One region of the Priestia sp. VA7 genome, then DNA from elsewhere that is predicted to be linked to it. Evidence: riboswitches for the same ligand, from Rfam matches in the RefSeq annotation. Region 1 holds a riboswitch; the other holds the start of a gene.
What was found. A riboswitch is a leader RNA that binds a small molecule or an ion and turns the genes downstream of it on or off. The one in region 1 is predicted to bind FMN.
Positions count from the first base shown of each region.

Region 2: it holds a riboswitch for FMN, as region 1 does, so the genes downstream of both, AC0C45_RS02795 (ECF transporter S component) here and ribE (riboflavin synthase) in region 1, are expected to answer to the same signal.

Region 1 is NZ_JBVQPN010000002.1:682,442-686,126, forward strand. Features, by position in the region: gene AC0C45_RS09965 (YkvI family membrane protein) at 1-729, shown strand, start outside; FMN riboswitch at 840-990, shown strand; gene ribE (riboflavin synthase) at 1,269-1,928, shown strand; gene AC0C45_RS09975 (bifunctional 3,4-dihydroxy-2-butanone-4-phosphate synthase/GTP cyclohydrolase II) at 1,945-3,138, shown strand; gene ribH (6,7-dimethyl-8-ribityllumazine synthase) at 3,230-3,685, shown strand, end outside.
Region 2 is NZ_JBVQPN010000001.1:522,089-525,773, reverse strand. Features, by position in the region: gene AC0C45_RS02805 (YpbB family protein) at 1-916, opposite strand, end outside; gene AC0C45_RS02800 (ferredoxin) at 1,174-1,422, shown strand; gene AC0C45_RS02795 (ECF transporter S component) at 1,501-2,076, opposite strand; FMN riboswitch at 2,231-2,373, opposite strand; gene serA (phosphoglycerate dehydrogenase) at 2,672-3,685, shown strand, end outside.

The sequences.
Region 1 (3,685 bases):
GCGAGTACGGGGGCAATAGGAAAAGAACAGTTCGGGCTGTGGCCTCCTGTTGGGATGATTTTTACAATTGTTTTAACTTATATATTTATCGCAAAAGGAATTAACGGTATTTTAATGGTTAATTCTCTTGTTGTGCCGATGATGCTTTCATTTGCTTTTATCATCTTTATGCCGAATATCAGCTATTTCTCACTGATTCAAACGAAGCCGGATTTAACGCTCGTCACGCAGTGGAAGTGGGCGGTTAGTCCCTTTTTATATATTTCCCTGAATCTAGCTTTGGCTCAGGCCGTTTTGGTTCCATTAGGAAGCTCGGTGAAAGATAGGAGCGTGATTAAAAAAGGGGCCGTAATAGGAGGATGTGTACTTACGTTTATGCTTGTTTCTACTCATCTTGCCCTTTCCAATTTGCCTTATTCATTTCAACTTGATATTCCGATGAGTGCGGTTGTTAAAAATATCTCAGCGTGGGTGAATGTTTTATTTACGGTAGTTGTGTTGGGCGAGATTTTTACTACATTGATTGGAAATGTATTTGGCATCGCTAAGCAGCTTCAGTCATTTCTTCCCCTCAATGACAAACAAGCTTTTGCATTTATTATCTTGGCTTGCTTTATTATTGGGCAATTCGGATATGCCCAGCTTCTTGAATTTTTGTATCCCATATTTGGCTATATTGGACTAGCTTTTGTATGGATGCTATGTATTAAAAAAGAAAAAATAAGCTAAAAGCTGGATTTTAAAGAATAGATGTGAAAAAACGAAGTTAAATGATGTGACAAGTCGTTTTTACTTTGCTATAATGTAAAACAAATAAGACTATAGCAGTCGAATATATTATTATCCTTCGGGGTCGGGTGTAAGTCCCAACCGGCGGTGATAAAGCGTATGCTTTTAAGCCCGTGACCCGTTTTCATACGATGTATGTTAGCGGTGGATCTAGTTAAAGTCTAGAGCCGACAGTAAAAGTCTGGATGGGAGAAGGATCAGGAAGCACAGTTGTTTTTTTGTGTTGAATTAATAAGGGGCACGCTTGCCTTTTTTAAAGCTACCCTTGTTTTTGTACACAAAATATAACTGTTTATTTCGTATACAATTAGCGGAATTTTGCATAGATAAAACTGATTCAGCTCAGCCGACCCCTTGGACATTTGTTCAAGGGGTTCTTTTATTTTCAGTGGTTGGGGGAAAGATAAATATGAAAAAAAAGCAGCTGCTATTTCAAAACGGTATAAGAAATTGCAATAGCGCCAAAGCAGGTGAAGAAAATGTTCACAGGTATCATTGAAGAAATTGGAAAAATAAAACGTATTCAAAAGGCCACAGAAGCAATTGTTCTTGCGATTGATGCGAAGACCGTGTTAGAAGATGTGAACTTAGGGGACAGTATTTCAGTTAACGGCGTTTGTTTAACCGTAACGGCTTACTCTCAAAATGAATTTACGGTCGATGTCATGCCGGAGACGATTAAAGCAAGTACCCTTCAGCTTCTAACCGTTGGATCACGTGTTAACTTAGAGCGGGCGATGGCTGCAAATGGCCGGTTTGGAGGGCATTTCGTTAGCGGACACGTTGATGGAATTGGAACCATTGTAAGCAAAACACGTAAAGGAAATGCCTTTTATTATGAAATTCAAGTCGATCCTGAACTTCGTGAATTTATGATGTTAAAAGGATCTGTTTCCGTAGACGGAACAAGTCTTACTATTTTTGATGTCAGCAACCAATCATTTACTATTTCTCTTATTCCTCACACGGTGCTTCACACAGTCGTTGGAGACAAACAGCGAGGAGACAAGGTGAATATTGAATGCGATATGTTAGCTAAATATATGCATCAGATGATGACAAATAAGTCAACTCCTGGCGCCTCGAATCGTTCAGGTAACATGAAGGATTTATTGCAGCAGCATGGTTTTACAAATTAACAGTGAGGTGAAAGAGATGTTTCATAAAGTAGAAGAAGCCATTGAAGAGTTAAAAAAGGGGAAAGTGGTTATTGTATGCGATGATGAAGATCGAGAAAACGAAGGAGATTTTATTGCATTAGCCGAAAAAACGACGCCTGAGGTTATTAACTTTATGGCTACTCATGGAAGAGGATTAATTTGTACACCTGTTAATGAAGAAATTGCGCATAAATTGAATCTTCACCCGATGGTAGCGAACAATACGGATGCACATGGCACAGCATTTACAGTAAGTATTGATCATATTTCAAGTACAACAGGTATCAGTGCATATGAACGCTCTGCTACCGTTATGGCTCTTGTAAATGAAGCGACGGTAGCAAGTGATTTTCAACGCCCAGGACATATTTTCCCATTGATTGCAAAAGACGGGGGCGTTCTGCAGCGTGCAGGTCATACAGAGGCTGCTGTTGATTTAGCAGTATTAGCAGGAGGAAAGCCTGCGGGTGTTATTTGTGAAATTATGAATGAAGATGGAACAATGGCACGTGTACCGGATTTAACAAAAATTGCAGAGCAATTTGATTTAAAAATGATTACAATAAAAGATTTGATTGCCTACCGCCGCAAACATGATCAGCTTATTAGCCGTGAAGTAGAAGTGAGCTTACCTACGGCATTTGGTGAGTTTAAAGCTGTAGGATATACAAATAAACTTGATAATAAAGAACATGTGGCTCTTATCAAAGGTGATATTGATCATAATAGCCCCGTTCTCGTTCGCGTTCACTCTGAGTGTTTGACTGGAGATGTGTTTGGTTCTGAACGCTGCGACTGCGGTCCTCAGCTTCACGCAGCTCTTACGCAAATTGAAGAAGAAGGACGCGGCATTCTGTTGTATATGCGTCAAGAGGGCAGAGGTATTGGCTTACTAAATAAGCTAAGAGCATATAAGCTGCAGGAGGAAGGATACGATACCGTAGAAGCGAATGAAAAACTCGGGTTTGCTGCAGATTTACGAGAGTATGGAATCGGTGCTCAAATCTTAAAAGACCTTGGAGTCAAACAAATGAAGCTTTTAACGAATAACCCTCGTAAAATTACTGGGCTAAAAGGCTACGACCTTGAAGTAATCGAGCGAGTGCCTCTTCAAATGCCGGCAGTGGATGCCAATAAAAAATACTTAGATACAAAAGCTAAAAAATTAGGTCATTTATTACATTTATAATTTTACACTTTTTTTCGTTATAACAAATGAAGCTAATTCATGAAAAGAAATGTAAATAACTATATATTAATACTAGCAGGAGGAACAAAAGATGAATCATTTATATGAAGGAAATTTAGTAGGCACAGGATTAAAAATCGGAATCGTGGTAGGGCGTTTTAATGAATTTATTACAGGCCGTTTACTTAGTGGAGCAGAAGATGCACTCAAACGTCACGGCGTAGCTGATGAAGATGTAGACGTGGCTTGGGTGCCGGGCGCTTATGAAATCCCATTAATCGCCAAAAAATTAGCTGAATCTAAAAAATATGATGCAGTGATCACGCTAGGAACCGTTATTCGAGGAGCTACTCCACACTTTGATTTTGTATGTAATGAAGTAGCAAAAGGCGTTGCATCTCAAAGCTTACAAACAGGCGTGCCAATTATCTTTGGTGTATTAACAACTGAAACAATTGAGCAAGCAATTGAACGTGCAGGAACAAAAGCAGGAAATAAAGGATGGGAAGCTGCAGCATCAGCTATCGAAATGGCTAACCTTTCAAAA
Region 2 (3,685 bases), on a different contig from region 1:
GCGATACGTATGCATCGATTGAAAAAGATGGAACAAACAGAGCTAATTCTGCAATATGATCTTCAATTGTACTTTCTTTCAAACGCCTTATATAAGCAATTTCTTCAAGCGTCTTGCCTTTTTGAAGCCAGCTATACGTTTTTAACGTCGAGCTTGTCAAAGGCAATTCTAAATATAGATCACGTAAAAAAGAAGACAGTACATGAAAGCTTTCATTATTTTTACTTACTTTTTCAATGATATGGTGAATAACCCCTAAAAGTTGAATATGAACATAATGCTCATCGAGTTCATATTGATATGCTAACTGATTTTTTGTAAAGCCTACTCTTTGGTATCCAGTCAGCTGCAAAACAAAAAGAGACGCGTCCCGTTCCGTGCAACCTTTCAAACACATTCGGAGCTCTTCGAATAGCTCGGCGGCTAACTCTTGACGCGTTTGCTTTTGAGACATAATATACGTTTTTACCCATTGAATGACCTCGGCATTTTTGGAAATGGGTAAAAACCCTTTTTGAAAATACTGTAGGTTTGATAAGGTCTGAATGAACAAAGTGATTCTTGCTAAAAATAATTGAGTACTGCTTGCGAATTTCCATCCGTCTAAAGCTGGATGAAAGGGTCGAGCCGTCAGTTCATCTTCAAGGCGTGCTTGTCCCTTATCTGTCATCACATACTTTTGATTTTCAGTTTCTTCAATATACTGCTGTTCTTTTAGATATGCAACGCAGGCTTCAAAAGACCGTTTATCTAAGTAAACAAATGACTGAAAAAGAAACGAAATTCCAAAAATTTTTCCGTCTTGAATCGTTTGAGCTGACTTTTTACCTGTTAATAAATGATAAATACCATAGGCGGTTCGCTCACCTTTTAACTGTTTTATACAAAATAAAATGCTAACTTGAATATAATTCAAAGGTGTCAACTTCCTTTCTCATTCATTGTACCAAAAGTGACCAATAGCATGTGAGATAAAGGCTTTTTAGCTCTTTCCTTTATGTATCAAAACGTTTGGGTAAGTGAAGAAACCTTGATTTGATAAGCATTCTCAGTGACTTTTCTATTGAAAAGTTTTATAAATCATTTTACAATGAATAAGGAGAAATTTCACTCTTGATTCGCCAAGAGATTATATAATGAGAAATTTTCGAACACTTTACAGGAGGTCTTGTTATGCCAAAATATACAATTGTTGATAAAGATACTTGCATCGCATGCGGCGCTTGCGGAGCAGCAGCACCAGACATTTATGATTATGATGATGAAGGTATTGCATTCGTAACATTAGATGATAACCAAGGTGTAGTAGAAATTCCAGAAGATCTAGAAGATGATATGATGGATGCAATGGAAGGCTGCCCTACGGATTCAATTCGCGTAGCGGATGAAAAATTCGAAGGCGATGCTAATAAATTCGAATAAGTATGGAGCAAACCTGTAGTGTACATGCTGCAGGTTTTTTTATATATAAAAATCGCTCTCCCCGGGAGAGCGATTGAATTAAACAGCAATGCGACGCGTGATCCATTGCTTCATTTTTGAAAACAATAAGACAAAGATAACCCCTGTTGCTGCTCCTTTTATTAAGTTAAACGGCAAAATACCTGCAACGATATATTGACGTGCTTGTTCACTAGACATTTCTGGCGATTGCAAGAAGATTGTATACGCTGGTAAGAAGACATAATAATTTAAGACAGCCATGAGTACCGTCATTACCACCGTACCCGTAACCAAACCTATCGTTACACCTTTAGCCGTTTTAAATCGGTTGAACATGTATGATACAGGAAGAACGAACAGTAAACCAGCCACAAAGTTCGCCACTTGACCAACTGGAACCCCTGTAGCACTTCCTTGAATTAAATAATTCAATAAATTTTTTATTCCTTCTACTATAACAGCAGCCATCGGTCCAAATACAAGTGCTGCTACGAGTGCAGGAATTTCGCTAAAATCAATTGTTAAAAACGGAGGTAATCCAGGAATTGGAAAATTAATCATCATTAAAATATAAGCAATACTACTTAACATTCCTAGTATGACCAGCTTTTGAGTTTTCTTACTTTGTTGCATCTTGCCTCTCTCCTTCTTTGTGATCCACTCTTCAAAGAAGAAAGGTTCAACTTTATATCCCCACGCAAAAACCTCCCAACAAATGATTCGTTGAGAGGAGACATGGCAGGCATATTTAATAAACGTTCATCACATTAGGTTTTGAACGCTGAACCTCCACCTTCTCCCATCCAGACTGTACTGTCGGCTTTGGAATTTCACCAAATCTGCTCGTATGTATTACATATAAGCTCGCGGGCTCAAAACAATTTGTTTTTTACCGCCGGTCGGGAATTTCACCCTGCCCCGAAGATAGACCAATATTTAATTATGAATTTATTATATGTTATCTCGAATTAAAAGTAAATAAAGAAGTTTTTTAATTCCTATTAAATTGATGTCTTTTATAAACTTCATTACTGTTTTATATGTAAAATAAGGAAATAAGTGCATAACCAACAGCATTATGACATATTTATAGTTTCAATTTTACGTTTATAATTGTGTATTTGATAACTAATCGTAAAGTTTGAAAAATATAATTGACAGAATTTTTTTAACATGGTAAATTATCAAATATTTGATGATAGTAAAATCCAAGGGAGATGTTCACGTCATGTATAATGTATTAGTAGCTGATTCAATTAGCAATGAAGGTCTTGCTCCACTACTTGAAGCTCCTCATGTGAATCTTACGCGAAAAAAAGTTGAAGAAGTTGAGAATGATTTGCATACGTACGATGCGCTTTTAGTACGGAGTGCTACGACGGTTACAGAGGATTTGCTGGCAAAAATGCCGAATTTAAAAATTGTTGCTCGCGCTGGAGTAGGTGTCGATAATATTGATATTGAAGCCTCAACCAAACGAGGGGTTGTCGTTATTAACGCGCCGAACGGAAATACCATTTCAACGGCGGAACATACATTTGCTATGATGGCTAGCTTGTTTCGGCATATCCCCCAAGGAAATGCTTCAGTCAAAGCGCGCGAATGGAACCGCTCAGCATTTGTTGGAACAGAGCTTAATCGCAAACACCTGGGCATTATCGGATTTGGACGAATTGGCTCAGAGCTTGCCAAACGCGCAAAAGCCTTCAATATGAGCGTTCACGTTTACGATCCTTTTTTAACCTCTTCCCGAGCTGAAAAGCTAGGCGTAGAACTATTATCCCTGGATGAATTACTAGCAGCAGCGGATGTTATTACCGTGCACACTCCACTTACCAAAGAAACAAAGGGATTGCTCAATCGTGACACGTTAGCCAAAACAAAGAAGGGTGTGTTTTTATTAAACTGCGCACGCGGCGGGATCATTGATGAAAAAGCCTTAGTCCATTATTTAGAAATTGGCCATGTTCAAGGTGCAGCTATTGACGTATTTGAAGTTGAGCCGCCGATTGATAACCCTTTGTTACATTTTGATCAAGTTATTACAACTCCCCATTTAGGAGCTTCTACAAAAGAAGCCCAGCTTAACGTTGCTGAAGACGTGGCACATGACGTTTTGCGTTTTCTAGAAGGTAATCCTGTAAGCTCATCCATTAATTTACCAACGCTTTCTAAAGAAGTTTTTGAAAAAATTCAGCCGTTTACGAGCCTTACTAAACAAATGGGAGCTATCTTATCTCAA